DNA from 2 places in the Pseudactinotalea sp. Z1748 genome. Region 1 is predicted to be linked to the other one. Evidence: predicted binding sites of a transcription regulator. Region 1 holds the regulator's gene; the other holds the start of a gene.
What was found. Region 1 encodes HspR, which represses chaperone genes until heat shock. Its sites were predicted from a motif close to AAGTTGAGTCNNNNNGACTCAACTT; they were not measured.
Positions count from the first base shown of each region.

Region 2: a site for HspR is predicted at 5,339-5,363, ahead of clpB (ATP-dependent chaperone ClpB). Genes of this name have one in related genera too.

Region 1 is NZ_JBMPQB010000007.1:504-15,506, reverse strand. Features, by position in the region: gene ACO0LU_RS14865 (ThuA domain-containing protein) at 1-217, opposite strand, end outside; partial or broken gene ACO0LU_RS14860 (AAC(3) family N-acetyltransferase) at 350-553, shown strand; gene ACO0LU_RS14855 (alpha/beta fold hydrolase) at 596-1,348, opposite strand; gene dnaK (molecular chaperone DnaK) at 1,580-3,469, shown strand; gene ACO0LU_RS14845 (nucleotide exchange factor GrpE) at 3,466-4,101, shown strand; gene ACO0LU_RS14840 (DnaJ C-terminal domain-containing protein) at 4,174-5,199, shown strand; gene ACO0LU_RS14835 (heat shock protein transcriptional repressor HspR) at 5,201-5,623, shown strand; gene ACO0LU_RS14830 (DUF4282 domain-containing protein) at 5,803-6,345, shown strand; gene ACO0LU_RS14825 (pyridoxine/pyridoxamine 5'-phosphate oxidase) at 6,345-6,989, shown strand; gene ACO0LU_RS14820 (LLM class F420-dependent oxidoreductase) at 7,246-8,112, shown strand; gene ACO0LU_RS14815 (prolyl oligopeptidase family serine peptidase) at 8,225-10,261, opposite strand; gene ACO0LU_RS14810 (BCCT family transporter) at 10,440-12,392, shown strand; gene ACO0LU_RS14805 (TSUP family transporter) at 12,406-13,143, opposite strand; gene ACO0LU_RS14800 (glycine C-acetyltransferase) at 13,181-14,389, opposite strand; gene tdh (L-threonine 3-dehydrogenase) at 14,442-15,003, opposite strand, start outside.
Region 2 is NZ_JBMPQB010000001.1:4,152-19,154, forward strand. Features, by position in the region: gene ACO0LU_RS00015 (DUF222 domain-containing protein) at 1-38, opposite strand, end outside; gene ACO0LU_RS00020 (LppM family (lipo)protein) at 221-892, opposite strand; gene ACO0LU_RS00025 (phosphoketolase family protein) at 923-3,421, opposite strand; gene ACO0LU_RS00030 (sensory rhodopsin transducer) at 3,567-3,944, opposite strand; gene ACO0LU_RS00035 (D-arabinono-1,4-lactone oxidase) at 3,941-5,266, opposite strand; gene clpB (ATP-dependent chaperone ClpB) at 5,416-8,013, shown strand; gene ACO0LU_RS00045 (septum formation family protein) at 8,038-8,589, opposite strand; gene ACO0LU_RS00050 (J domain-containing protein) at 8,725-9,687, shown strand; gene ACO0LU_RS00055 (hypothetical protein) at 9,698-10,531, opposite strand; gene ACO0LU_RS00060 (exodeoxyribonuclease III) at 10,633-11,418, opposite strand; gene pyrE (orotate phosphoribosyltransferase) at 11,458-12,027, shown strand; gene ACO0LU_RS00070 (LemA family protein) at 12,117-13,064, shown strand; gene ACO0LU_RS00075 (HAD-IIA family hydrolase) at 13,153-13,896, opposite strand; gene ACO0LU_RS00080 (TrmH family RNA methyltransferase) at 14,701-15,003, shown strand, end outside.

The sequences.
Region 1 (15,003 bases):
TGCACTGCACGATCAGGTCGATGCCGGCCATCAGGTCGGCGTCGGCATAAGGTTCGGGCGACTCGTGGACCTGCACCTCGAAGCCGTGCTCGCGCAGGAACGGGATGAATTCCTCGGTGGCCTCGATGGGCTGGTGGCCGTCCCAACCGCCGCGGACCACCAGGGCCTGGCGGGCGCGGCTGCTGTCGAAATCCGGCAGAGTTCGGGGGTCAGTCATGGGGTCGCTCTTCACCGTCGGGAGCAGGGCACGAGAGTGATCCTAGCGGATTTGTTCTGGACGACAACGAAACCGGGCCGACGGTGCGCCGACGCGAGCGATCCCGGCCCGCTCGACACGTCGTGAGAGAGGGTGACCGCGGGGCATCACCTGCCCTGGTCACTCGGTGAACTCTCACCGCTGGCGCGGGTCTACGAACCGGGTGGCCGGACGCTGCTGCTCGGCACCACCAACTGCACGAGTCTTCAGCTGGCCGAGGTCCGGGCCGGCACCTCGCCGGTGGTTCGCCAGGGCGCGCCGGTCAACCGCGACGGCAGGCGCGAGTGGGTCACCTTCGAGGCCTGGGACTACGTGCGGTCCCCCCGCGGTGCCCGACGATCACGCGCCCAGGTGGTCGGCGAGGAACGCGTCGACGGCCTCGTGGTAACGGTCGGGCTGGTCCCGCCGGACACAGTGACCGGACCCGGGGATCACGACCGTGCGGACCGAGTCGTTGCGCACCGGACGCGGAGCCATCGGCGCCTCCGGCGGGAGGATGAGCAAGGTGGGGACGGTCAGCGCCTCGAAACGCTCCTCCCAGAGCGCTTCACCCAGGAACAGGCCACGAGCGATGTACCGGCGATCCACGAGCGGTTTGCAGGTGGCCCAGGCTTCCACCTCGGTCCGCGTCCAGGGGGTCTCGCGCAGCATCCGTTCGATCTGGGTCCCCGGATCGACCATGCTGTCCAGCAGTTCCTCATTCGCTGCCACGAACTGCGGATCGGGATGTGCCCCGCTCGGCCTGGCCGGGTCCTCCAGGACGAGGGCGGCGATGTTCCGGGGGCGCGCCAGCGCGGCGCGCAGTGCGAGGAACCCCCCGAGCGAGTGCCCGAGGAGTGCCACCGGTTCACCGATGTGCTCGAGCACCGCCAGCACGTCGTCGAGCATGACGTCCGGGGCGGCGTCGAACTGGTCCCCGGCGAAGCGAGGGGAGGCGCCGTGGCCGCGTAGGTCCGGAGCGTGGATATCCCACCGCTCCTGCCAGTGTGAGACCAGGTCCGGCCACGCCGTGCCGGCGTCGGTGACTCCATGCAGGAGCACCACGGGCCTGGCCCCGCTGCGGCCGTATCGGTGAATGTGTAGTGGCTGCACAAGGGTCAGGCTAGGGCCACGTTGCCCCTGACGTCGGAAGCCGGGGAATAGACCGCCCCTGAGCGTAGTTGAGCCTAATAGACTCAAGTTCTTCGGTCTGGGTTTGACAACGGAATCCGGGCGGGTGAATCTTGAGTGCGCACGACTCAACCGTGAGCCTCCCGAGGTTCACCAGCGCCACGAACATCCCGAATCAACCGCCGGCCCACAGGCCGGGAAGGAGCAATCACCATGGCACGAGCGGTCGGTATCGACCTGGGCACCACGAACTCGGTGGTGTCGGTTCTCGAAGGTGGCGAACCCACCGTCATCGCCAACGCAGAGGGCGCCCGGACCACCCCCTCGGTGGTCGCGTTCTCCAAGACCGGTGAGGTGCTGGTCGGCGAGATCGCCAAGCGCCAAGCCGTCACCAACGTCGACCGCACGGTCACCTCGGTCAAGCGCAGCATGGGCACCGACTGGTCGGTCGACATCGACGACAAGACCTACACCGCGCAGGAGATCTCCGCGCGCGTACTGGGCAAGTTGAAGAAGGACGCCGAGTCCTACCTGGGTGAGCCGGTCACCGACGCGGTCATCACCGTGCCCGCCTACTTCAACGACGCCGAACGGCAGGCCACCAAGGACGCCGGGCAGATCGCCGGGCTGAACGTGCTGCGGATCGTCAACGAGCCCACCGCGGCCGCCCTGGCCTACGGGCTGGAGAAGGGCAAGGAGGACGAGCTCATCCTGGTCTTCGACCTCGGTGGCGGAACCTTCGACGTCTCCCTGCTGGAAGTCGGCAAGGACGAGGACGAGTTCTCCACCATCCAGGTGCGCGCCACCAACGGCGACAACCGTCTCGGCGGTGACGACTGGGACCAGCGGATCGTCGACTGGTTGGTGAACCAGGTCAAGAGCTCCTCCGGGGTGGACCTGTCCAAGGACAAGATCGCCCTGCAGCGTCTGCGTGAGGCCGCCGAACAGGCCAAGAAGGAACTGTCCAGCGCCACCTCGACGAACATCTCGCTGCAGTACCTGTCGATGAGCGAGAACGGCCCGATCCACCTGGACGAGCGTCTGACCCGTGCGCAGTTCGAGGACATGACCTCCGACCTGCTCGACCGGACCAAGACCCCCTTCCACAACGTCATCAAGGATGCCGGGATCGACCTCTCCGAGATCGACCACGTGGTGCTCGTGGGTGGTTCCACCCGGATGCCGGCCGTGACGGAGGTGGTCAAACAACTCACCGGTGGCCGCGAGCCCAACAAGGGCGTGAACCCCGATGAGGTCGTGGCGGTGGGTGCCGCCCTGCAGGCCGGCGTCATCTCCGGTGACCGCACCGACGTGCTGCTGATCGACGTCACACCGCTGTCCCTGGGCATCGAGACCAAGGGCGGGGTGATGACCAAGCTGATCGAGCGCAACACCGCGATCCCGACCAAGCGCAGCGAGGTGTTCTCCACCGCGGAGGACAACCAGCCCTCGGTGGCGATCCAGGTGTTCCAGGGTGAGCGAGAGTTCACCAGCGACAACAAGCCGCTGGGCACCTTCGAACTCACCGGTATCGCCCCGGCTCCCCGGGGTATGCCGCAGATCGAGGTCACCTTCGACATCGACGCCAACGGAATCGTGCATGTCTCGGCCAAGGACCGGGGGACCGGCACCGAGCAGTCGATGACCATCACCGGCGGCTCGGCGCTGCCGGAGGAGGAGATCGACCGGATGGTCAAGGAGGCCGAGGCCCACGCGGCCGAGGACGCCAAGCGCCGTGAGGAGGCCGACACCCGCAACAGTGCCGAGCAACTGGCCTACTCCACCGAGCGGCTGCTGACCGACAACGCCGAGAAACTCCCCGAGGATGTTTCCAGCGAGGTCAAGGGCAAGGTCGACGAACTGAAGAAGGCCCTGGAGGGCGAGGACATCGAGGCGATCAAGACGGCCCAGACCGAACTGTCCACCGCCAGCCAGAAGATCGGTGAGGCCCTCTACGCCCAGCAGCAGTCCGAGTCGGGTGCGGCCGGCGGGGCCGGTGGCGACTCGGGCACCACGGAGGGCCAGGCTCCGGACGCGGGCGCCGGCGAGGACGAGGACATCGTCGACGCCGAGATCGTGGACGAGGACGAGGAATCCAAGTGAGCGAGTCCGAGTTCGAGGGTAAACCGGTGATTCGCGACAAGCGGCGCATCGACCCCGAGACCGGTCAGCGCCGCGAGGAGATGCCGGAAGCCACCGAGCCGGGCGCCGTCTCCCCAGACGGCGCCCCGGCCGGGGGCGCCCCGGAAGCGTCCGACGACGAGTCCCCAGCCGAGCCCGACCCGGTCGCCGAAGCCAAGGCGGAGGCGGCGGATCTGTTCGACCAGTTGCAACGCGCGAAGGCGGACCTGTACAACCTGGACCAGCGGTTCAACAACTACGTGCGTCGCTCCCGTGCGGAGGTGGAATCGGCGCAGAACCTGGGCGTGGCCGATGTGGTCGAGACCCTGATCCCGGTGCTGGACGACATCGCCGCGGCACGTGAGCACGAGGAGCTGTCCGGCCCGTTCGGTGCGATCGCCGAGAAGCTGGAGTCCAGCCTCGCCGGTAAGTACGGCGTGGCACGCTTCGGTACCGTCGGTGAGCCGTTCGATCCGGAGGTGCACGAGGCCCTGATGCACGAGCACAGCGAGGAGGCGACCGAGAACACGATCGCCACCGTGTTGCAGCCCGGGTACCGCGTGGGCGATCGGGTGGTCCGGCCGGCGCGGGTGGCGGTGTCCGGACCGCAGTGAACTCGACCGCTCGCACGAGGCCAGACGGCGCATGAGATTGCACGCGACAATGAACCAGGGAGGTGAGGTGCTATGAGCGGACAGGACTGGCTGGAGAAGGACTTCTACCGCACCCTCGGAGTGTCCAAGGATGCCGATGCGGCTGCGGTCAAGAAGGCCTACCGCAAACTGGCCCGCAAGTGGCACCCCGACCAGAACCCGGGTGACGCGGCCGCGGAGCGGAAGTTCAAGGAGATCGGCGAGGCCTACGCGGTTCTCTCCGACGCCGAGCAGCGCAAACAGTACGACGCGCTACGCGCCATGGCCGGGGGCGGCCCGCGGTTCGCCTCCGGTCCCGGCGGCGCCGGTGCCACTGGTTTCGAGGACCTGTTCAACGGCATGTTCGCCGGTGGCGGGGGCGCGGGGCCACGGGTGCGCTACTCCAGTGGTGGTCCCGGAGGCGCCGGCGGGACCGGCGGTCCGGACCTGGACGATCTGCTCGGGGGCCTGTTCGGCGGTGGTGCCGGGCCACAGGCCGGCGGGCGGTCCGGTTTCGGGTTCGGTGGCCAGAAGGGTGGCGACATCACCACGTCCGCGCACCTGCCCTTCCGGACCGCGGTGGAGGGCTCCACCGTCACCCTGACCATGGAGGGCGGACGCTCGATGAGCGTCCGCATCCCCGCCGGGGTCCGGGACGGGCAGAAGATCCGCCTGGCCGGAAAGGGCCAGCCCGGTATCGGCGGGGGCGCACCCGGCGACCTCGTGGTCACCGTGCACGTGGACCCGCACCCGGTGTTCGGGATCAGCGGGAACAATCTGACCATCACCGTGCCGATCACCTTCCCGGAGGCGGTGGAGGGTGCCACGATTTCGGTGCCGACCCTGTCCGGGGAGAGCGTGCGGCTGAAGGTCCCGGCCGGCACTCAGTCCGGGGCCCGGTTGCGGGTCAAGGGCAAGGGCGTGAAGACGGCGAGGAGCACCGGTGACCTGATCGTCACGGTGCAGGTCGCCGTCCCGAGGAACCTGTCCAAACAGGCCAAGTCGGCGTTGGACACGTTCGTCGCCGCCAGCGATGACACCGACCCGCGCGCCGGCCTGGCGGATGCGGCAAGGGCATGACATGCCAGGCGCGCACTACACCACTCCACGGCTGGCGATCTCCGCAGCCGCGGAACTGGCGGGCATGCATCCGCAGACGCTGCGCCAGTATGACCGCCTGGGAATCGTGGTCCCCCGCCGCACCCCAGGTCGGGGGCGGCGCTACTCCGAGCGTGACGTCGACATGCTCCGGGAGGTCCAGCGACTCTCTCAGGACGAGGGCATCAACCTGGCCGGGATCAAACGCATTCTGGAACTGACCGAGCGGAACGAGCGCCTGGTCAACGAGGTCCAGCGCCTGCTCGGGGTCAGCACCGGCCATCGCCGGGTGTTCACCGCGAGCGCCACCGGGGACGTCGTCGCCCTCCCGCTGGGACAGCGTGCCCGCCAACGCGCCGGTGAGGACTCCCAGCGCGCGTTGGTGTTGTGGCGGCCACTGCGCTGAGACGACCACCGGAGTCCTGCCGTTCGCCATCCCGGCCCGGGGCGCCGGTCGATGGGCACCCCTGCCCATCGCGATCCGCAGTCAGGTGGCCGGTTGCTCTACTACGCTTCGGAACGACAAGGCGTGTGCGACCTGCGAGTTCGGCGCGCGCCGCCAACCACCAGAAACTAGGAGTCCTTGTGACTGACAACTACGGCAACGCCAGCCAGCCGCAGAACCCGAACATGCCGCCGCCCCCGCCCGGTGGTCACCAGTCAGTCCCACCGCAGCCGGGGGCACAGCAGCCCCAGGGTGGTGGCTACCAGGGCCCGCCTCCGGGGCAGAGCTACCAGCCCCCGGCCGCCGGATACGGCGCCGGCCCGGGAGGTCCTGCAGGTCCCGGCGCACCTGGCGGCCCGGGCGCCCCAGGGTGGGTCCAGGGCTATGAGCAGCAGCAGAGCGGGAACTTCTTCGCCAATCTCTTCGACTTCACCTTCAAGCGCTACATCGCCGAATCCGTGGTGAAGGTGCTGTTCATCCTGCTCCTGGTCGCCTTCGGGATCGGATACCTGTTCGCGGTCATCGCGAGTTTCTCGGCCAGCGTCGGCGCCGGATTCGCCACGATGATCCTGGGTGGGCTACTGGCGCTGCTCTATCTGATCCTGATCCGGGTCTCGCTGGAGGCGATCGTGGCGGCGGTGCAGGCCGCCAAGAACACTGAGCAACTGCTGCAACGGCTCTGATGCGCCAATGGTTGCGGGCGCTGCCGACGTTTCCCGGCCCGCTGCCGGAGTTCGACCCCGGCAGCGCCCCAACCGACCCGATCACCCTGTTCACCGCATGGCTGCGCGAGGCCGCCGAGTCCGGGGTACCGATGCCGCACGCTGCGGTGCTGTCCACTGCCGGTGATCGCGGCCGGGTGAGTGGGCGCACCCTGATCCTCAAGGACCTGCACGAGCGTGGCTGGGTCTTCGCCACCCAGTCCACCAGTCCCAAGGGTCAGGACATGGCGGCCAACCCCTACGCCGCACTGACCTTCTTCTGGCCCGGCATGGGCCGTCAGGTGCGGGTACAGGGTGGGGTGGGGCGACTGTCCGCCGAGGCCGGCGCCGCGGACTTCCTGGCGCGGCCACCCGGTTCGCGGGCCGCATGCCGCACCGGTGCGCAGAGCCAGCCGCTGGGTTCGCGGCAGGAGTACTGGGACGCCTATGCGCAATCACTGGCCGAGGTCGAGGCCGACCCGGACCTGGTGGCCCGGCACTGGGCCGCCTACGCGATTCGGCCGGAGTGGGTGGAGTTTTGGCAGGCTACCACTGACCGCGGCCAGATCCGGCTGCGCTACACCGCTGCGGAGGGAGCCTGGACGAGCGGGCTGCGCTGGCCCTGACCCCGTCAGTCCGCGGGCCGGGCCGGAGGCACCAGGAACGGCTCGAGCAGACCGTCGGAGGCGAGGTTTACGGTGCGCGGCCCCCCGAGGCGTCGCGGCAGCAACGGGGTGGATGAGGGAACACGCTCGATCGCGGCCTGGACGATCTGGGCCCGGCGTGCCTGCTCGTGAAGGACCGCTGCTGACCACTCGGCCTGGCTTCTGACCGCATGGACGCACGGTAGGCCGCCCGGCCCTGACTGCCATAATGTTCTTCATGACCGAGCGCAGTCCTGCCATCGCCCAGAGTCCGACGTCCGCGCAGAGCCCGCCGGCGCAGCAGCGTCCGGTGCGCATCGCGGTCCAGATCCAACCCCAGCACGCCGACTACGCCGCGATCCGCGACGCGGTACGCCGCGCCGAGGACATCGGAGTCGACGTTGCGTTCAACTGGGACCACTTCTTCCCCCTCAACGGTGACCCCGATGGCAAGCACTTCGAGTGCTGGACCATGCTCGGTGCGTGGGCGGAGCAGACCTCGAGCATCCAGTTGGGTGCCCTGGTCGCGTGCAACTCCTACCGGAACCCGGACCTGCTTGCGGACATGGCGCGCACGGTCGACCATATCAGCGGCGGCCGGCTGATCCTGGGTCTTGGTGCCGGTTGGTTCGCGAAGGACTATGAGGCCTACGGGTACGAGTTCGGCACCCCCGGCACCCGCTTGGACGCACTGGGCGAGGCGCTGCCCAGGATCCGGCACCGGCTGGACGTGCTCAATCCCGCCCCTGCCGGGCCGATGCCGCTGCTGATCGGTGGCGCCGGGGAGAAGAAGACGCTGCGCATGGTGGCCGAGCACGCCGACATCTGGCACTCCTTCGCCAGGGGTGCGGAACTGGACCACAAGCTCTCGGTGCTGCGGGCGCACTGCGACGCCGTGGGCCGGGACATGGGTGAGATCGAGGTCTCCGCGGGTGCCGGCACCCGCGGCCGGGACGGGAACACACTGCCCGAACCGGCTGAGTCAGGGGAAGCGCTGCGCGCCCAGGGCGTGCGCCTGTTCACCCTGGGCAGCTCCGGCCCGGACTACGACATGACCGGCTTCGACCGGTGGATCGCGTGGCGCGACGAGGTCAACGGCGCGTAGCGGTCCGCCGAGCGGGCCGGCCGGCCGCCGCCGAGCGGCGCTGAGCCGCCCGGCTCGCCCGGGCCCGCGAGCGTACTCGACCCGCTCGCAGGCGCTCGGGCGGCGGTCGGGGTCAGTTCAGGCCGAGGCGCTCGGCCAGGAAGCGGTAGACCAGCGCTTGCATGTGGGCGGCCTGGGCGTTCGTGGCCGCCCCGCCGTGACCACCTTCGATGTTCTCGTAGTAGGTCACGTCCTTGCCCGCCTCGATCATCAGGTCCGCCATCTTGCGGGCGTGCCCGGGGTGCACCCGGTCATCGCGGGTGGAGGTGGTGAACAGCACCGGCGGGTACTCCGCATCGGGCTCGAACAGGTGGTACGGGGAGAACGTGCGTAGGAACTCCCGGTCCCCGGGGACGTCCGGGTCGCCGAACTCCGCGATCCAGGACGCACCGGCAAGCAGCAGGTGGTAGCGCTCCATGTCCAGCAGCGGCACCTGGATGACGATCGCACCGAAGAGCTCGGGGTAGTGCACCAGCATGTTCCCGGTGAGCAGACCACCGTTGGATCCGCCCTGCACGCCGATCCGGTCGTGGGAGGTGACACCGCGCTCGACCACGTCCCGGGCGATAGCGGCCATGTCCTGGTAGGCCAGGTGTCGGTTCTCCCGCATCGCCGCCTGGTGCCAGGCCGGGCCGTACTCTCCGCCGCCGCGGATGTTGGTCAGGACATACACGCCGCCCTCCTCCAACCAGGCGGCGCCCAGGGCGGCGTTGTAGTTCGGCAGCATCGGGATCTCGTAGCCGCCGTAGCCGTACATCAGGGTCGGCGCGGTGCCGTCGAAGGTGAGATCCTCGCGGCGCACCAGGAAGTACGGCACCCGGGTTCCGTCGTCGGAGGTGGTGAAGTACTGCTCGGCGACCAATCCGGCCGCGTCGAAGAACCCCGGCATCGACTTGAGCCTCTCCGGCTCTCCGTCCACCCGGGCGAGCCAGAGAGTGGTCGGGGTGAGAAAGTCGGTGGTGACCAGCCACAGGTCGTCGCTATGTTTGGGATCGACCGCGCCGACGCGGACCGTGCCGACGGCACCGGCCTCCGCGCCGGCGAAGGGTGCGGAGGTGAAGGTGCCGTCCGGTCCCGGGGTGTGCACCTCGAGCCAGTGCTTGACGTCATCCAGGATGTTCAGTACCAGGTGGTGTCGGGTCCAGGTGGCACCGATCAACGAACTGGAGGGAGTTGGGGAGTAGAGCACCTGGAACTCACGGGAACCGGCCATGAAGTCATCGAAGTTGGTCACCAGCAGGGAACCGCCGGAGTAGGTGGTCCCGGCCGGGGTCCAGTCCTTTCGCAACTCGATCGCCAGCCACTCGCGGTGCACCATGATCTCGGCCGAGCCCGGCACCTCGATCCGGCGTAGTCCGGTTCCGTCCAGCAGGTGGATCTCGGCGTTGTAGAAGGCCAGCGCCCGCACCACGAAGTCGCGCTCGAAACCCGGTGTGGAATCGTGCATCGCGGCGACCGACATGTCGTCGTGCTCGCCCTCGAAGATGGCCTCGGCCTGCTCTATCGGGGTGCCGCGGCGCCAACGTCGGGTGATCCGCGGGTAGCCGGAGGAGGTCATGCTGCCCGCACCGGTGTCGGTGTGGACGAACAGGGTGTCCTCATCGATCCAGGAGGTGCCGCCCTTGGACTCGGGGCGGTAGAAGCCGCCCTCGATGAACCGGCGGGTGTGCAGGTCGAACTCCCGGGAGACGTCGGCGTCGGCGCCACCACGGGACAGATGGATCATCGCGAGGCGGTACTCCTGGTCGGCGGCCGGCAACACGCTGACGCCGTGCCAGACCCAGTTCTCCTTCTCGGCCTCGTTGAGGGCGTCCACATCCAGGACCGTCTCCCAGTCCGGATTCTCGGTGCGGTAGGACTCCAACGTGGTGCGCCGCCAGATGCCGCGCTCGTGCTGGGCGTCCTTCCAGAAGTTGTAGTAGTACGCACCGATCTTGGAGACCTCGGGGATCTTGTCGTCGGAGTCCAGGATCGCGGTGATACGGTCCTTGGCGCGGGCGAACTCCGGGGTGGCGGCCAGGTCCGCGGCTTTCTCGGCGTTGCGGGCGCGGACCCAGTTCAGGGCCTCACTGCCTGCGACGTCCTCGAGCCAGATGCGGGTGTCGGTCACGACGGTCCTCTCCGTATGAACTTCGATGCCGGGACAGCCTAACCGCTGCGGCATATGACATGGCACCGATTCCTTCGCGTGGGGACGCGCTTCTGCGGTACCCATTCGCTACGTTAGGGGCGAAATTCCTCAGGCGCCCGGGAAGTCCGGACGTTCGCCCTCGAACGGCAGGAGCGACATGCAGAAGGAGTCAGGGCAGGGTCCCGGATCCGATCGCCACCGGCTGCGAAGCGCGGGGCGCAGGGCTGCGGAGTTCATCAAGGAGATCGACTACCCGCACAACATCCACCCGGCGCTGGTGCCGGGGGTCGCCATCGAGGATCAGAGAGTTCGTTACGGGATCGACCGGCCGATCGTGCTGGTCGTCGGGACGTCCATCGTCGGGTTCATCATCTGGGGCATTCTCAACCCGGCTAGCGTGAGCGAGGTCTCCGGGATGGCCCTGGCGTGGGTTACCCAGAACCTCGGGTGGGTATTCAACCTGCTGGCCACCGGAATGGCGGTCTTCCTCCTCTTCCTCGCCTTCTCCCGCTACGGCCGGATCCCGCTCGGCCTCGATGGTGAGAAGCAGGAGTACTCCACCGTCTCGTGGGTCGCGATGTTGTTCGCCGCGGGCATCGGGATCGGGATCATCTTCTTCGGGCCCTTCGAGCCGTTGAGCCACTACCTCGACCCCCTCCCCGGACTCTACGAGCCCGCCACCGCAGAGGCAGTCCGGGGTGCGATGGCTCAAGCCGCACTGCACTGGGGAATCAACGCATGGGCGATCTACGCGATCGTGGGACTCTGCGTCGCTTACGTCTCCTACCGCCGCGGCCGGGTGCCGTTGATGAGCTCGGTGCTGACGCCCTTGTGGAACGGTAGAGCAAGCGGTGCCGGCGCTCGGATCATCGATGGCCTGGCCATCTTCGCCACGCTGTTCGGAACGGCTGCGAGCCTGGGGATCGGTGCGCTGCAGATCGCTCGGGGAGTGGAGATCGTCAGCGGCATCGGCACAACCGGGAATACCATCGCGATCGTCATCATCGTGACCCTGACCGCCGGGACGATCGTCTCGGCGGTCTCTGGCATCCAGCGGGGCATTCGCCGGCTGTCCAACGTCAACCTGGTCCTGTCGGTCGGGCTCGCGGTGTTCTTCTTCGTGGTCGGCCCGACGGCGTTCCTCCTCAACGTCATCCCGGGCGTCGTCGTGGAGTACTTCGGCTCGATGCCCGAGATGCTCGGAGCCACCATGTCCGACGGGGAGCCGACCCAGGAGTTCCTCACCGCGTGGACCACCTTCTACTGGGCCTGGTGGGTGAGCTGGGCCCCGTTCGTGGGGGTTTTCGTCGCCAAGATCAGCCGCGGACGAACGATCCGCCAGTTCGTCCTCGGGGTGCTGCTCATTCCCTCGTCCATCATCGTCGGGGCGTTCACCCTCCTGGGCGGCACCTCGATCTGGCTGCAACGCGAGCACGGGGAGGTCGCCCCCGACGGTACCGCGCAGTCACTGCCGGCACCGGAGGAGATCTTCTACGTCGTCATCGACCAACTGCCGGGCGGCGCGGTCCTGGCCCCGCTGGTGATCGTGATCCTGGCGATCTTCTTCATCACCACCGCCGACTCCGCCTCGCTGGTCAACTCGCAGATGTCGCAGAAAGGAAACCCGGAACCCAAGCGGCCCATCACGGTCTTCTGGGTGGTGTGCATGGCCGGCATCGCGGTGGTCATCCTGCTGGTCGGTGACGAGGACGCCCTCACCGGATTGCAGAACCTGATCACCGTGACGGCCCTGCCGTTCTCCATCATCATTATCGGCATGGCAGCGGCCTTGGTGCGTGAGTTGCGCAACGACCCGCAGGTGATCCGCTACGCCTACGAGAACTGGGCACTCGAGAAGGCCGTCGAGCGGGGCGTGGAGGAGCACGGGGACCACTGGGTCCTCAGTCTCGAACCGGTGACCCCGCCCGACGAGTACGCCACCGGCGAGGCCATGGACACCTCGGATGAGGAGTTCACCGCGTGGTACCAGCGCACCGATGAGGAGGGTAACCCCGTCGAGTACGACTATGAGACGGGTGAGTATGCCGACGGAACGGATCCGGCCGGAACGTCTGAGGAGGGCACCGAGGGTCCCGAGCAAGGCCGTTGACCGGCGCGCGTCGTCAGGCGGCCAGCGCGCCATCGATGATGGCCACTATCCCGCCGCCGTAGGCGAGCAGGATGACTGCGGTGCGCGCCGCCCTGGCGCTGATCCGGGTGCTGACCCACTCCCCGGCCGCCAGCCCGGTCAGGATCGCCCCGACGATCATCAGCCACAACCACCAGGCATAGGCCGGTAGACCCTCAGGGGCACTGGCGACCTTGGCGATGAAGGCGACCATGCCGCTGACGACGAAGTAGGGCTGGATGGTGGCGGCGAATGCCCGATGGTCCCACCGGGTCAGCACCGCATGCACGCTCAGCGCCGGTCCACCTACGCCGGCGGTGGTGTTGGTGAACCCGGAGACCGCTCCACTCAGGAGCGCACTCGGCGTGATCGCGACGGGACGGAAACTGCGCCGCACGATGAGCGAGGCGGTGAGCGCCACGATGAGGATCACCCCCACGATGATCTGCAGGCCCGGGCCGGTGAACAGCACCGAGATGATCGTGCCGGGCACCACTGCGACGAGGGCCGGGATGGTGAGCAGCCAGAACTGCCGCCACTCGATCAGGTGCCACACCCGGGTGATGATGAGCAGCGCTGCGACCGCGCCGCACAGGTTCACCAGCAGCACGCCGTCGAACGCGCCGAGTAGCAACACCAGCACCGGCGCGGAGATCATCGCGAAGCCCAGACCGGTGGCTCGCTGGGCCAGGGCGCCGATGAACACGGCGAGGATCACCAGCACGTACAGCACCCGGCCATCCTTCCATCAGGCGCCCGGGGCCCGAACCCTAGCCCTCGGCCGCGGCGGCCTCCCGGGAGGCGACGAACGCCGCGACGCATTCCTCGATGTGCTCGGCGGTGTGCGCGGCGGAGAGCTGCACCCGGATCCGCGCCGCTCCCCGGGGCACCACCGGGAAGGAGAACGCGGTCACGAACACCCCGCGGGCCAGCATCTGCTCGGCGATCTTGGAGGCCAGCACCGCATCGCCGAACATCACCGGGATGATCGGATGCTCCCCCTCCAGCAGGTCGAAGCCTTCCTCGGACATCCGGCGGCGGAAGTGGGCGGCGTTGGCGAACAGTTGCTCGCGCAACTCCCCGGCGTCCGCCACCAGGTCCAGAGCGGTCAGCGTGGCCGCCACGATCGAGGGCGCCAGGGAGTTGGAGAACAGGTAGGGCCGGGCCCGCTGCCGCAGGATCGCCACGATCTCCGCCCGCCCGGAGACGTACCCGCCCGAGGCGCCACCAAGGGCCTTGCCGAAGGTGCCGGTGTAGATGTCCACCCGGTCACTCACGCCCGCGTGCTCGGGTGTGCCGGCACCGGTGGCGCCCATGAACCCGGTGGCGTGGGAGTCGTCGACCATCACCAGCGCGCCGAACTCCTGCGCCAGATCGCAGATCTGGCGCAGCGGTGCCAGGTAGCCGTCCATCGAGAACACACCGTCGGTGACGATCAGGATCCGGCGAGCACCGCCGTCGGCCGCTGCTTGAAGCTGCGCGCGCAGGTCGTCCATGTCGCGGTTGGCGTAGCGGAACCGGGAGGCCTTGCACAGCCGGATGCCGTCGATGATCGAGGCGTGGTTCAACTGGTCGGAGATGACGGCGTCGCGGGCGTCGAGGAGGATCTCGAACAGTCCGGTGTTGGCATCGAAACAGGAGGAGAACAGGATCGTGTCCTCGGTGCCCAGGAACTGACTGACTCGCTGCTCCAGTTCCAGATGCCGGTCCTGGGTGCCGCAGATGAACCGCACCGAGGCCATCCCGAAGCCGCGTTCGTCCAGGGCGCTCTTGGCCGCGGCGATGATGCGCGGGTCATCGGCCAGGCCGAGGTAGTTGTTGGCGCAGAAATTCAGCACCGAAGCCGGCTGCGCGCCCGGGGCTCCGGCCCGGATCTGCGCCGACTGGGGGGTGGTGATGGCCCGTTCGGCCTTGTACAGCCCGGACTCGCGCAACTCCTCCAACTCGTCCTGTAGTTCGGTGCGCATCGTGGTGAACATCGGGGGCGTCCTTTCGGGCTGCGGGGCGTGGCGCCCAGCCTACGGAACCTGCTCAGGAGAGGGTGGACCAGTCCAGGACGACTTTGCCGCTGGTGCCGTTGGCGGCGATCTCGAAGCCGCGCTCCCACTGGGTGGCGGGTAGGACGTCGGTGATCACCGAGGAGATGGTGTGGTGCAGCCAGGTGGACGAACTCAGCATCGCGGCCATCGCGTTCCAGGTCTCGAACATCTCCCGCCCGTAGATCCCCTGCAACGTGAGCATGTGCGTCACCACCACCGACCAGTCGATATCGATGGAGGCAGTAGGCAGCCCCAGCAGCGCGATACGACCCCCGTGGTTCATATCCCGGATCATCTCCGGCAGCGCATCGGGGTGCCCGGACATCTCCAGGCCCACATCGAACCCCTCCTTCAACCCCAACTCCCCGAAAGCCCACTCGATGCTGGTCTTGGACACATCCACACTCAGGTCCACCCCCATCCGCTCGGCCAGAGCCAACCGGGGCGCGGACACATCGGTGATCGCGATGTACCGGGCACCCACATGACGCACCACCGCCGCGGCCATCAACCCGATCGGCCCGGCGCCGGTGATCAGCACATCCTCACCCACC
Region 2 (15,003 bases), on a different contig from region 1:
GGTGCCTGGATCATCGGTGGGTCCTGGGTGATGGACATGAGTCGAACCTACAACCCACCTCCGACAAACGTTCGAACCACTTTAGCGCTGTGGATAGCGGTTCATATCGGGCGCCGCTGTGGACGCCCGGCCTGGGGATAACTGTGCAGTTGAACGCTCGGGTGAGAGGCCGGGAGGTCGCCGACGCCCGCCCGGGCCGACCACCTACGGCGAGTCAGTGCTACTCGCCCGCTGCCTGCCGCCGTCGTCGGCTGATGACGAGCCAGAGGCCGGTCCCCACCAGCAGCAGCCCGAACAGCAGCACCGGAACCGGAACCGGTAGGGAGAAGCCGCTGCCTGCGGTGGTGGCGAAGAGGGTGTCATCACCGGGCTCCAGGTCCCAGGAGACGGTGCGGCCCACCAGGGTACCGTCGTGGTCGGTGACAGCCTCCGGGAAGGTCACCGACAAGTCGATCATCCACGGCGTGGCGACCTGCTCGTCCCCCTCGGCCCCGTCCGGTGCGGTGAGGTCGAGGTCACCGAACCGCCCGGCCACGACGTGTCCGTCCTCCTCGGCGGCGACGATCAATGCGCCGGAGGTGGACTCCTCGATCCGCTCGATCGGCACGTCCGTCAGCGTCAACGTGGCCCCGATGTACTCGCCGTCCTCGAACGGCTCCGCGGCGATGCCGGCATCCGGGGCCGCGGCGATCTCCTCGTCCAGGATGCGCTGCAGCGCGTAGGGATCCTGACCATTGGCCTCGGCCCAGGCCTGGCTGACGGCGACCACCACGTCGCCGGACAGGGTGTCATCGGTGCTGATGGTCACCCCGCCGTCCAGGCGCACGCAGCCGGTGAGCACCACGAGCGCGATCAGGACTGCGCCCACCGGGCGCCAGATCCGCGACATCATCCTCCGAGTGTGCCATCGTGCGGCGAAGGCTCAGCCGTGGTCCGCGCCGGTATCGGTCGCAGCCGCTTGGGCGTTCGAGCCGGAGACGGTGCCCGAGTCGGCCGCGTCCGGCCACACCCAGTCGGCCACCTCGGGGATGTCCACACCGTGGTCGCGGGTGTACTGCCGGGCCGTCAGGCGGGCATCGCTCATCTCCTGGCGCAATCCCGCGTACCGGCTGCCCAACTGCGGCACCCGGTCGATCACGTCCATCACCAGGTGGTAGCGGTCCAAGTCGTTCAGCATCACCATGTCGAACGGCGTGGTGGTGGTGCCCTCCTCCTTGTACCCGCGCACGTGCAGGTTCGGGTGGTTCGTGCGCCGGTAGGTCAGCCGATGGATCAGCCACGGGTAGCCGTGGTAGGCGAAGAGGATCGGCTTGTCCTTGGTGAACACCGTGTCGAAGTCGCGATCGGACATCCCGTGCGAGTGCTCCCGGTCATCCTGCAGGCGCATCAGGTCCACCACGTTCACCACCCGCACCTTCAGGTCCGGCAGGTACTCGCGCAGCAGGCCGGCGGCAGCCAGGGTCTCGATGGTGGGAATGTCCCCGGCGCAGGCCAGCACCACGTCCGGGTCCTCCCCTTCCACCTCGGAGCCGGCCCAGTCCCACACGCCCACGCCGCGGGCGCAGTGGGCGATCGCGGCCTCCATGTCCAGCCACTGCGGGCCGGGCTGCTTGCCGGCCACCACCACGTTGACGAAGTCCCGGGTGCCCAGGATCTGGTCGTAGACGCTCAGCAACGTATTCGCGTCCGGTGGCAGGTACACCCGTACCACCTCAGCCTTCTTGTTCATCACATGGTCGATGAAGCCGGGGTCCTGGTGGGAGAAGCCGTTGTGGTCCTGGCGCCACACGTGCGAGGACAACAGGTAGTTCAGCGACGGTATCGGTGCCCGCCACGGGATCTCCTGGGTGACCTTGAGCCACTTGGCGTGTTGGTTGAACATCGAGTCGACGATGTGGATGAAGGCTTCGTAGGAGTTCAGCATCCCGTGCCGTCCACTCAGCAGGTAGCCCTCCAGCCATCCCTGGCACATGTGCTCCGACAGCATCTCCACCACCCGGCCGCTGGGTGCCAGATCATCGTCGGCATCGATGTCGCGGTACTCGGCGTTCCACTGCTTCGCGGTGACGTCGTAGACCCCCGATAACCGGTTCGAGGCCGTCTCGTCCGGGCCGAAGATGCGGAAGTTGTCCGGGTTGGCCCGGATCACCTCGGTCAGCCACCTTCCCAGCACCTTGGTGGGCTCATCGATGCGTGCGCCCGGGGCGGGAACGTCGACGGCGAAGTCGCGGTGATCGGGCAGGCGCAGGTCGCGCAGCAGGAGCCCGCCGTTGGCATGGGGGTTGCCGCTCATCCGTCGTCGCCCCTGCGGGCAGAGGCCGGTGATGTCCGACGACGGAGCACCGTCGTCGTTGAACAGGTCACCCGGGCGATACGAACGCAGCCATTGCTCGAGCAGACGCAGGTGCTCGTCGTCGTCGCGGGCCTTCGCCAGGGGCACCTGGTGGGAACGCCAGGACCCCTCGACCACGTCGCCGTCGACCGTGACCGGTCCGGTCCATCCCTTGGGCGTGCGCAGGATGATCATCGGCCACGCGGGCCGGGCCTCATCACCGTTGGCGGCGCGGGCCTTGATGTCGGCGATCTCATCGAGCACGGCGTCGAGGAGTTCGGCGTAGCGGCGGTGCGTGTCGGCGACCGGTTCGTCATCGAACCCGGCGGTGAACAGGTGCGGGTTGTGTCCGTATCCGCGCATCAGCTCCAACAGTTCGGTCTCCCCGATGCGGTCCAGCACGGTCGGGTTGGCGATCTTGAAACCGTTGAGGTGCAGGATCGGCAGCACCACCCCGTCGGTGCGCGGGTTGAGGAACTTGTTGCCATGCCAACTGGTGGCCAGTGGTCCGGTCTCGGCCTCACCGTCGCCGACGACGGTGACCACCAGCAGATCGGGGTTGTCGAATGCGGCGCCGTAGGCATGGGAGAGCGAATAGCCCAACTCGCCGCCCTCGTTGATCGACCCGGGAACATCGGCAGCGACGTGACTGGGCACCCCGCCGGGGAAGGAGAACTGCTTGAACAACCGGCGCATGCCCTCGGTGTCCTGGGTGACGTCGGAGTAGGCCTCGGTCCAGGTGCCCTCCAGGTAGGAGGCGGACACCAGAGCAGGCCCGCCGTGACCGGGACCGGTGACGTAGATGGCGTCCAGGTCCCGTTCGATGATGGCACGGTTCATGTGTGCGTAGGTGAACGTCAGGCCCGGGGTGGTGCCCCAGTGGCCGAGCAGCCGCGGCTTGATGTGCTCGGGCTGCAACGGCTCGTCCAGGAGCGGGTTGGCCATCAGGTAGATCTGTCCGACCGACAGGTAGTTCGCGGCCCGCCACCACCGGTGCAGGGTGTTCAGACCGTCCTCATTCACCTCCGTGGTGCTGCGGGGCCAGGCCGGAGCGGCAGGAGGTCGCGAGGTCTCGGCAGTGGTACCCATCTGCCCAGCGTGCACCGTGGCGCGCGGACGCGCCAGGGGGCGGCAGTGCCCGGGGCCCTTGCAGCACCTTGCGACGCCAGGGGGCGGACGCGCCAGGGTGCGGAGGAACGCCGGGGTGGGGGATTCCGGGAGCGGTCGCTGGGCCCTAGCCGGTTCCGTACCCCTGCATCGCCGACACCGTCAGGCCGTCACGACGGGTGTCGGTGCGCACCACCTGGGCGACCACCGGATGCTCGGTGCGCACGATCAACCCGTAGGGGACCCCCAGCGGAACCGGCACCGGGTCGAACAGGTCGTTGATCCGCACATGCCGCACCCGCCGCGCGCCGACCGCCAGGGTGAACGGCCCCGATGGGTCCTCATCGTCCCGCAGCACCTCGATCTCGGCGGTGACGTCCTGCGGCCCGGGGTTGAGCAGGCACAGCTCCTCACGGCTGGTGAACTCCGGTTCCGTCCCGGTGCCGGTGGCCGGGATGCATCCGGACGGGAAGACCCAGATGCGATGCCCCGGCTGCTCGGTCATGACTGGTCCCCGTTCGCGCCGTCCTGGTCCTGCTCCAGCAACGAACGCAGGTAGTCGTTCATCAGCACCCCCTCCGGGTCGTGCCGGTGTCGGATCTGCTGGAAGTGCTGCCACTGCGGGTACATCGGTGCCAGGTGGGCGCCCGTGCGGGAGTGCTTCTTACCCCAGTGCGGGCGACCGCCGTAATCCAGCAGCAACGGTTCCATGTCCGCGAAGTAGGGGTCCTCGGGCAACTCGGCGTTGTGCAGCAGGGCGATGCTCATCGAGTCGTGCCCGGTGGCATTGGACAGCATCAGGTCATCGGCCGCGATGGTGCGTACCAGGACCCGCCAGGCCACGTGCTGACGGTGGTGGGACTTGATGCGTTCCCGCACCGCCTGGAACACGTCCATGCCGACCTCCAACGGGAACAGATACTCCATCTCATCGAAGCGCAACGGGGGAACGGTCGGGATGATCTCGTGGCTGGGGCCGGTCTGTTCGGCCACCACGTGCGCGTTTGCCGGCATCACGGAGGCGGTGTGCTCGGGCAGGTTCAGCGTGCGCACCTTGACCTCGTCCCTGCGGGGGTACCAGTAGATGTCGGCATTGCGGTTGGTCAGGGACAACTCCAGGAAGTGGTCGATGGCCCACTCCGCACCCGCGCTCCACTCCAGGCGGCGCAGGTCGTACTCGGGGGTGACGCGGATGGTCACCGCCGTCATCACCCCGATCGTGCCCAGCGACACCCCGAGCGCCCGCAGTAGCGCATCCTCGGTGCGACCCGCGCCGGCGCCGGCCCTGGCGATGTCGTCGTCACCGCCTACCGGGCGGCTGCCCGGCGGTGGCGCGGTGGCCGGGGACGCGTCGTCGTCGGTCCCGAAGTCGAGCACCTCTCCGGTCCCGGTGACCATCCGCCCCCCGGCCAGGAGGGTGGACAGGTTGCCGAACTGGAGCCCGGTGCCGTGGGTACCGGTGCCGATCGCTCCCGCCAGGGTCTGGTAGGACACGTCGCCGAAGTTCTCCATCGCTAGGCCGGCCTGCGCCAGTTCCGCACCCGCCTGGTCCAGGGTGGTGCCCGCGCCGAGCCGGGCCAGGCCGGCCTCGGTGTCGTGATCGATGAGTCCGGATAGCCCATCCAGCGACACCAGGACGTCATCGGAGGCGATCAGCGGTGTGGAGGAGTGCCCGCTCCCGCGGGGCCGGACGGTGTGACCGTGTTCGCGGGCCCGGCCGATGATGCGGGCGAGTGCACCCTCGTCCGCGGGTTCGAGATGCCGGCCGGGGGTGAACTGGACGGAGCCGGACCAGGTGCGGTACTCCTGCGCTGCGGCCTCATCCATGATTTTCACGTTAGGTGCCCGCACCTGCCGGCGCCACTCGCGCCGGCGGCCCCAGGACGATGCCCGCTGGCCATCTTGAGTGGAATAGACTCAACTTCACTGGAGTTGTCTCTGATGGACCCTGACACTGCTCGCGGAGGAAGCGAACGTTGGACACACAACTCACCACCAAGTCCCAGGAGGCGCTGTCGGCAGCCGTCCGCAACGCCTCGGCCGCCGGTCACGCCCAGGTTGAGCCGGCCCATGTGCTGGCCGCCCTGCTCGCCCAGGAGGACGGGATCGCCGTCGCGCTGCTGAACGCCCTGGGGGTCGCCCCGGCCATGGTCGCCGGGCGCATCGAAGGTGTCCTCACGGGCATGCCCGCCGCCTCGGGAACCTCGGTCAACCAGCCCCAGGTGTCTCGCGGCCTGGCCACGGTGATGAAGACCGCCGGTGAGGAGGCCAAGGCGCTGGGGGATGAGTTCGTCTCCACCGAGCACCTGCTCATGGCCCTGGCGGCCGACTCCGGCAACACCGGTGAGGTGTTGCGTTCCATGGGTGCCAACCGCGACGCGCTGGCGGCCACGCTACCGAACGTGCGGGGTTCGGCACGGGTCACCACAGCGGACCCCGAGGGCACCTTCCAGGCCCTGGAGAAGTACGGCACCGACCTGACCGCCGCCGCTCAGGAGGGACGCATCGACCCGATCATCGGGCGCGACACCGAGATCCGCCGGGTGGTGCAGGTGCTCAGCCGGCGCACGAAGAACAACCCCGTCCTCATCGGGGAGGCCGGCGTCGGGAAGACTGCCGTGGTGGAGGGCCTGGCCCAGCGGATGGTCGACGGCGACGTGCCCGCCTCCCTGCAGGGCAAGCGCCTGATCTCCCTGGACCTGGGAGCGATGGTGGCCGGGGCGAAGTACCGCGGGGAGTTCGAGGAGCGCCTCAAGGCGGTGCTCGATGAGATCAAGGACTCCGACGGCGAGATCATCACCTTCATCGACGAACTGCACACCGTGGTCGGTGCCGGCGCCACCGGTGGAGACTCCACCCTGGACGCGGGCAACATGCTCAAGCCGATGCTCGCCCGCGGTGAGTTGCGCATGGTGGGGGCCACCACGCTGGATGAGTACCGCGAGTCCATCGAGAAGGACGCCGCCCTGGAGCGCCGGTTCCAGCAGGTGTTCGTCGATGAGCCCTCGGTGCCGGACACGGTGGCGATCCTGCGCGGCATCGCGCCGAAGTACGAAGCCCACCACAAGGTGGAGATCGCCGACGGTGCTCTGGTGGCTGCGGCGTCGCTCTCGCACCGGTACATCACCGGACGGCAGTTGCCGGACAAGGCCATCGACCTGGTCGATGAGGCCGCCTCCCAACTCCGGATGGAACTGGACTCCTCCCCGATGGAGATCGACGAACTCCAGCGGGCCGTGACCCGCCTGGAGATGGAGGAGTCCTACCTCTCCGACGCCGACAACGACGAGGCCTCCGCCGAGCGACTCGCGCAGTTGCGCGCCGATCTGGCCGACCGCCGGGAGGAACTGGTGGCACTGACCACCCGGTGGGAGGCGGAGAAGGCCGGCCGCAACCGGGCCGGTGATCTGCGCGAGCGGCTGGATACGCTGCGCACCGAGGCGGCCCGCGCCGAGCGCGAGGGAGACCTGGAGACCGCCTCCCGGCTGCGCTACGGAGAGATCCCGGGCGTAGAACGCGAGATCGCCGAGGCCGAGGCCGAGGAGGCCGGCACCACCGAGCAGGCCCCGATGATCGCCGAGCGGGTGGGTCCCCAGGAGATCGCCGAGGTGGTCGCGGCCTGGACCGGGATCCCCACCGGCAAACTGCTGGAGGGGGAGACCGAGAAGCTGTTGCACATGGAGGAGGTCATCGGCCAGCGTCTGGTGGGCCAGCGCGACGCCGTCGGAGCCGTCTCCGATGCGGTGCGCCGTTCCCGCGCCGGGGTGGCCGACCCCGACCGGCCCACCGGTTCGTTCCTGTTCCTCGGACCCACCGGTGTGGGTAAGACCGAACTGGCCAAGTCCTTGGCGGACTTCCTCTTCGACGACGAGCGCGCCATCGTGCGCATCGACATGAGCGAGTACTCCGAGAAGCACTCCGTGGCCCGCCTGGTCGGTGCCCCGCCCGGGTACGTGGGCTATGAGGAGGGTGGTCAGCTCACCGAGGCGGTGCGGCGCCGGCCCTACTCGGTGGTGCTGCTCGATGAGGTGGAGAAGGCCCATCCCGAGGTCTTCGATATCCTGCTGCAGGTGCTCGACGACGGGCGCCTGACCGACGGTCAGGGCCGCACCGTGGACTTCCGCAACACCATCCTGGTGCTCACCTCCAACCTGGGATCACAGTTCCTGGTGGACCCCTCCCTGGACCCGGCGGCGAAGAAGGACTCGGTGATGACCACCGTGCGGGCCTCGTTCAAACCCGAGTTCCTCAACCGTCTCGATGAGATCGTCGTCTTCGACGCCCTGACCATCGATGAGCTCGGCACCATCGTGGACCTGCAGGTGCGCCAGCTGGCGGACCGTTTGGCCGACCGCCGGCTGCAACTGGAGGTGACCCCCGCGGCGCGGGAGTGGCTGGCCCTGGAGGGCTACGACCCCGCCTACGGGGCCCGGCCGCTGCGCCGGCTCATCCAGCGGGAGATCGGGGACCCCCTGGCGAGGTTGCTGCTGGCCGGGGAGACGGTGGACGGAGATCGCGTCACGGTCGATCGCGCGCAGGAGACGAGCGCGGGCCTGGTACTCACCAGCGACTGACCACGGCGGGCGATCGGTCGGACCTCACATCGCTTCGGTGTGCAATTCCACGTCCCCGGCGGTGAAACTGCCGGTCAGGTGATGGTCCGGCTCCACCGTGAGCAGGCACCGCATCATGCGATCCCCCTCCTCCCAGGAACCGGAGGTGGGGGAGATGGTGTGGGTGCGCAGCGCCGCGGTGTCGACCTCATCGGGGACCACCTGGTAGGAGACCGGCAGGCAATGCTCCTCGGCCTGCCGGGAGTAGGCGTAGCGGCTGTCGAACTGCGCGTCGGTGATCTCCTCGGTGGCCACCACCTCGGCCTGGTGCGGCGCCGCGCACGGGACCTGGCGGAACAGATCGTCGTGCACGTACTCCAACGACTCCAGGCACGCCCCCAGGGCCAACCGCGTCTCGGGCACATCGACCGCGGTATCGGTATCACCGGGGGCGGGTTCGTCCTGCCCGCTGCGGGAGATCATCACGCCGGCGACCGCTGCCAGGGCGAGTACCGCCACGACCGCCGCGACCGCCGCGGCGAACCGCGCTCGCCGTCGTCCCCTGGTGCGCCCGGGGGCGTGCGACGGCGTGCTCATGGTCACGCACCCTATCGGCCGGTGCTGCCACGGCGGCAGCGCGGCGTCATCCCGGCGGCCGTGGACGACGGGGGCGATGGAATGGGTGCCCACGCGGGTTAAGGTGTGCTGGTCCGTCCCCCGGAGGTTGCTGGCATGTCCGATCGACTCATGGGCAGAAGCGCCTATGAGGTGCTCGGGGTGTCCGCGCAGGCCTCCGATGCCGAACTCAAGCGCGCCTACCGCCGCATGATGCGCCGGTCCCATCCCGATCTGGGCGGAGACCCCGAGGTGTTCGCGGCCGTGCAGTTGGCCTGGGCGCAGGTGAGCAGCCCGCAGTTGCGCGCCGCGCATGACCGACGACGGCGGAGCTCACCCGCTGCCGGGCCGGAACCGGAGCAGCGGGTCTGGGCCGCCGGTACTGCGGGGCGATCCTCGGCCTCGCGTTCGGCACCGGCGCGGGCCCGATCCCACGGGCACCCCGGCGGGTGGTCGCGCCAGCAGTACCTGACGCTCGTGCGCGAGTGGGTCGGGCGCGGCGTGGACCTGACCGACCCCTACGAACCCGCCCTGGTGCGGCGCGCACCCCGGGAGATCCGCCACCTGCTGGCCGATGCCGTCGCCGAGGAGGCCACCGCCAAAGCGCTGGCCGACCTGGGCTCGGCGTTCACCGTCTGGCATGACGTGGCCACGAGCAGAAGCACCCGTGCGGCCGGCGCGGCCGGGCACAGCAAGATCGATCACATCGCGCTGGGGCCCACCGGGTTGTTCGCGATCCAATCCGAGGACTGGGGTGCGCCGGTGCGGCTGGGCACCCGCGACCTGCACAGCGAGGGGCTGGCCGAGCGGGAGCGGCCGATGAAGGACCTGGCCGGCCGGCTCCGGGCAGCGCGCTCCTGGGGGCTGCACTTCACCGCGCTGGTGGTGGTGCTGCCCGATGAGCACCTGGAGGCCGACACCGCGGTGGTGGGGCGCTCGCGGCGGCTGCGGCGGATGGTGGTGCGCAGCAGCGCGATCGCCGCACTGCTGCGCACCGGGGTCCCGGGGGTGCCCGGGCTGGAGGCGGACGTGCTCTTCGACTGGCGCACGCGGCTGCACCGGTCGATCCACTTCGTCTGAGCCAGGACAGTCAGTTCAGCAGGTCGCCCTCGAACGGCCCGTTGGCACCACGGGCCAGACACATCAGCTGGGTGTTGCCCTCCTGCCAACCCTCGCCGCTGGGAATCAGGTACCACGGCATCACCGGGACCTCCTCGGTGGGCAACGCCTCGACCTGGTCGGTGCAGACCTGGTCGGCCTGGGCCTCCAACTCCTCCTGCCCGGGAAAGTCACCGTCCAGGGTGTGGACCGAGATCACCTGGGCGATGTGGGTCTGCGCGCAGGGCACCACCCGCACATCACCCACCGGGCGGGCCGGGGGCAGCGTGAGGATGCAGTTGCCTTCGGCCAGGGTGGCCGAGGCGATCGTGCGCGGGGTGTCGGTGTCACCGGCCTGGGGGGTCTCGGTGAGGCGGTCGAACGTGCCGGTGAGTGCCAAGGTGATCACGGTCAGGATCCACCCGACCGTGAACAGCGCCCCCAGCACGATGGCGCTCATCGCCAGTGCCGGGCTGCGTCGTCGTCCGCCTTTGACGCGGGGGCGGGCCAGCAGGCCCAGCACCAGCCCGGGTAAACCCAGCACCGAGGTGATCAGGCCGAGCACGGCGCGCGGCTCCAACTTCGCCTTGGGCATCTGCGGGAAGGTGAAGTGGCCGTAGTTGCCACTGGACTCCTGCATCGGCGCAGGTGCGGATCGCTGACCGTATGGGCTCCGGCCGGGCGGGGCGGGTTCGGCGGTGGGTGAGCCGGCCGGACCCGTGGGCACCGTGGGCACCGGCGGTGCTCCCGGGGGTGCTTCCCAGCGCTTCTCCCGCCGCTGGGCGCGGGACGGCTTGCCCGGTGGCGGCTGGGTCGGCTCGGTCATGGAGACACCCTAAACGCCGGTCGCGCCCGCTGGTTCATGCGGTGTGCTGTCCGGGCGCGGGCTGTCGCTCAGGTGTGCCGATTCAGGCGCGCCCGCCCCGGTCAGGCATCCACCTCGAGGACCACCGGCACATGGTCCGAGGCGCCCTTGCCCTTGCGTTCATCGCGGTCGATGGCGGCGCCCAGCACCCTCTCGGCCAGGACGGGGGAGGCCAGGGCGAAGTCGATGCGCATACCCTCGTTGCGGGGAAAGCGCAGGCGCTGGTAGTCCCAGTAGGTGTAGGCGCCGGGTGTGTGGGCGCGGCTGACCTCGGCGAACCCGGCCTCCTGCAGGGATGCGAAGGCGTCCCGCTCGGGTGGGGAGACGTGGGTGGCGCCCTCGAAGACGGAGGTGTCCCAGACGTCCTCGTCCAGCGGTGCGACGTTGAAGTCCCCCAGGAGTGCGATCCGCGCCTCGCCATCCTGTTCCAGCCAGGTGGCGGCCTGGTTCCGAAGCGCCGCGAGCCAGTCCAGTTTGTACAGGTAGTGCGGGTCCACCAGGGTGCGCCCGTTGGGCACGTACACGCTCCAAACGCGCACGCCGCCGCAGGTGGCACCGAGCGCCCGGGCCTCGGCGGCCGGGGGGTCGCCCCAGGTGGGCTGCTCGTCGAAGTGGGTCTGCACGTCCGCCAGGCCCACGCGAGAGGCGATCGCGACGCCGTTCCACTGGTTCAGGCCGTGGAAGGCCACCTCGTAGCCGATCGCCTCGAAGTCCATCACCGGGAACTTCGCGTCGGCGACCTTGGTCTCCTGCATCGCCAGCACGTCGGTGCCGGTGCGTTGCAGCCAAGCGGTGACCCGGTCGAGCCGGGACCGGATGGAGTTGACGTTCCAGGTGGCGATCCTCATGCCGATCACCGTAGTGCCAGGGCCGATACCCTGGGCCGCGTGAACAACTCTCCCCTGGACCGGTTGATCGAACTCGTGGCGGACCTGGCGGTGGTGCACGGTGAGGTCACGCTCAGCAGCGGCAAGAAGGCCGACTACTACGTGGACATGCGCAGGGCCACCCTGCATCACGAGGCCGCCCCGCTGATCGGGCACCTGTTGCTGGACCGGCTGGAGGAGGCCGGGATGGGTGTGGCTGAGGTGGACGCCGTGGGCGGTCCCACGATGGGCGCTGACCCGGTGGTTTCGGCCGTGCAGCACGCCGCCGCCAGCCGGGGCCTGTCCCTGGATGCGTTCCTGGTGCGCAAGGAAGCCAAGGGGCACGGAATGCGCAGGCAGGTGGAGGGACCCGATATCGCCGGCCGGCGGGTGGTGATCCTGGAGGACACCTCCACCACCGGGAACTCGCCGTTGTTCGCCGCTCGGGTAGCCCGTGAGCACGGCGCGCAGGTGGTCGGCGTGGCGACCGTGGTGGACCGGGACACCGGCGCTCGCGAGGCGATGGAGCGGGCCGGGCTGCCGTACGTCTGGCTGCTCTCGGCCGATGATCTCGGATTGGGCACCCGTTAGACTCGATCCCGGTTCGCACCCTCGGGTGATGGACCGGAAGGGGTGGGGGAACCGTTTCTCCACTCGGGACACCCAGGAGGTGGGCCACGGTGGAAGTCGTGCTCGTGCTGCTGCTCGTGATCGTCGTCGTTCTGGTGATCTGGGCGATCACGATGTACAACCGGCTGGTGCGCCTGCGGAATCTGGTGCAGGAGGCATGGCGCCAGGTCGACGTCGAACTGCACCGGCGTTATGACCTCATCCCCAACCTGGTGGAGACGGTCAAGGGCTACGCCGTGCACGAGCGATCGGTATTCGAGGAAGTCACCCAGGCTCGCGCGCAGGCCGCCACACCGGGATCCTCCCCGGGCCAGCAGGCCGCGCAGGAGGACATCCTGTCCAACGCCCTGGGCCGCCTGTTCGCGGTGGCGGAGAACTACCCGCAACTGCGTGCCGCAGAGAACTTCCTGCAGTTGCAGAACGAACTGACCAACACCGAGGACCGGATCGCCGCCGGGCGCCGCTTCTACAACGCCAATGTGCGCACGCTGAACACCAAGGTGGAGGTGTTCCCCTCCAACATCATCGCCGGGATGTTCAACTTCGTGCGCGCGGAGTACTTCGAGGCCAACAACCCCGCGGTACGGGCGGTCCCGAACGTCTCGTTCTCCGATTCCCAAGGGAACCTGGGTGGCTACGGCCAGGGCCAGGCGCCCCAGCAGCAGGGTGGCCGGGCCCAGCCCTCCCACGGCGGTCAGCCCGGAGCATTCCCGCCCGGTCAGGGTGGTGGCCGGCCCGGCTACTTCCAGCAAGGTCAGCAAGCGCCGCCCCAGCACCCTGGTCAGCCGGGTCAGCACGGTGGGCACAGCCAGGCGCCCGGGCACGCGCCGGGTCAACCCCCGCAGCCCGGCCAGCCCCCGCAGCCGGGTCAACCCCCGCAGCCGGGCCAGCCCCCGCAGCTGGGCGGCCAGCCCCCGCAGCCCGGCGGACAGCACCCGGACCAGGGCCAGCCCGGTTCGGGCGGCTATCCGGACTCACCGCCCCCAGCCCAGGGCTGACCTGACCTGCACTGCGGGCTGAAGGCGGACCGCGCCGCCGACGACGGTGCCCCGCGAGCCGGCTGACCGGGGGGTATGCGAGGCTGGGTTACCCGAGCCGTTCCAGTAGGGCTGCGATGTCGTCGTGCACCTCGCTGGGCCGGTAGGGGAAGCGTTCGATCTCCTCGGGCCGGGTGGAGCCGGACAGCACCAGGAAGGTGCGCAGACCGGCCTCCATCCCCGCCACGATGTCGGTATCCATCCGGTCCCCGATCATCGCGGTGTGCTCGGAGTGAGCATCGATCCGGTTCAGCGCGGTACGGATCATCACCGGGTTCGGCTTGCCCACGAAGTAGGGCTCGCGCCCGGTGGCCGCGGTGACCATCGCCGCCACCGATCCGGTGGCCGGGATCGGTCCCTGCCCGGAAGGTCCGGTCACATCGGGGTTCGTGGCGATGAACCGGGACCCGGTGCTGACCAGCCGGATCGCCCGCGTGATCGCCTCGAAGGAGTAGGTGCGCGTCTCCCCGAGCACCACGAAGTCCGGGTCGGTGTCGGTGAGGGTGTAGCCCTTCTCGTAGAGCGCCGTGGTCAGCCCGGCCTCCCCGATGGCGTAGGCGCTGCCCTCGGGGATCTGGTCGGCCAGGAACGTGGCGGTGGCCAGCGCCGAGGTCCAGATGTGGGTCTCCTCCACCTCGATGCCGGTGGCACGCAGCCGCGCGGCCAGGTCCCGCGGGGTGAAGATCGAGTTGTTGGTGAGGATCTGGAACGGGATGTCCTTGTCCCGCAGCGCGGCGATGAACTCCGCGGCACCCGGCAGGGCGTGCTCCTCATGGACCAGCACCCCGTCCATGTCGGTCAGCCAGTTCGAAATCCGGTCACCCACCGCGCTCACCTCTTAGATCGGGCCGGCCAGGTCCTCGCTGCGCGCCAAGCGACCGCTTCCGGCTTCCTGGCCCAGCCTAGCCAGCCCGGCCCGGCCCGCGATGTGTACGAGCCCGCCCCGCGCGCCCCCGCGCCCGTCCCGCGCCCGCGCCCGTCCCGCGCCCGCTCGCGCCCCCGCGCCCGTCCCGCGCCCGCGCCCGTCCCGCGCCCGCTCGCGCCCCGCGCCCGTCCCGCGCCCGCGCCCGTCCCGCGCCCGCTCGCGCCCCGCGCCCGTCCCGCGCCCGCGCCCGTCCCGCGCCGCTCGCGCCCGTCCCGCGCCCGTCCCGCGCCCGCGCCGCTCGCGCCCCGCGCCCGTCCCGCGCCCGCGCCGCTCGCGCCCCGCGCCCGTCCCGCGCCCGCGCCCGTCCCGCGCCGCTCGCGCCCCGCGCCCGTCCCGCGCCCGCGCCCGTCCCGCGCCGCTCGCGCCCCGCGCCCGCCCGCCCCGCGCGTCCCCGCGCCCCCGCACCCGCCCGCCCCGCTCGCGCCCCGCGCGTCCCCGCGCCGCAACCATCCAATTGGGCGGTTGTAGCGGCTGAACGAGACCGCCGGTCGCCCTAACCGACCGATTGGATGGTTACGGCGCGTGGGATGGCGGGGGAGGCGACCGGGGCGGGGCGCGGGTTGGGGGCGGGATACTGGGGTGGTGGAGCAGGACCAGCACCAGGGATATGGACCGACCGATGCCGCCGGCCCCGGCCGTGTGCCCGTTGCCGATGCGGAGCCGGGACGCGAGATCGAAGCGCAGCCGGAGCGCCGGAGCGAGGAGGAGCGCCGGGCGGGTCCCGAGCACCCCGACACCGAGTCGGGGGCGCCGGTCGAACAGGGTGTCGGGCCGTGGCCGGGAGGACCCGATGCCTGGCCGGAGGGGGACCACTACGACCCCGACCTGCTCGCCCGCGGGGACCGGCGCAACGTCGTCGATGCCTACCGGTACTGGCGCCTGGAGGCGATCGTGGCGGACCTGGACTCGCGCCGCCACGGCTTCCACGTGGCCATCGAGAACTGGGGCCGGGACTTCAACATCGGCTCGGTGGTG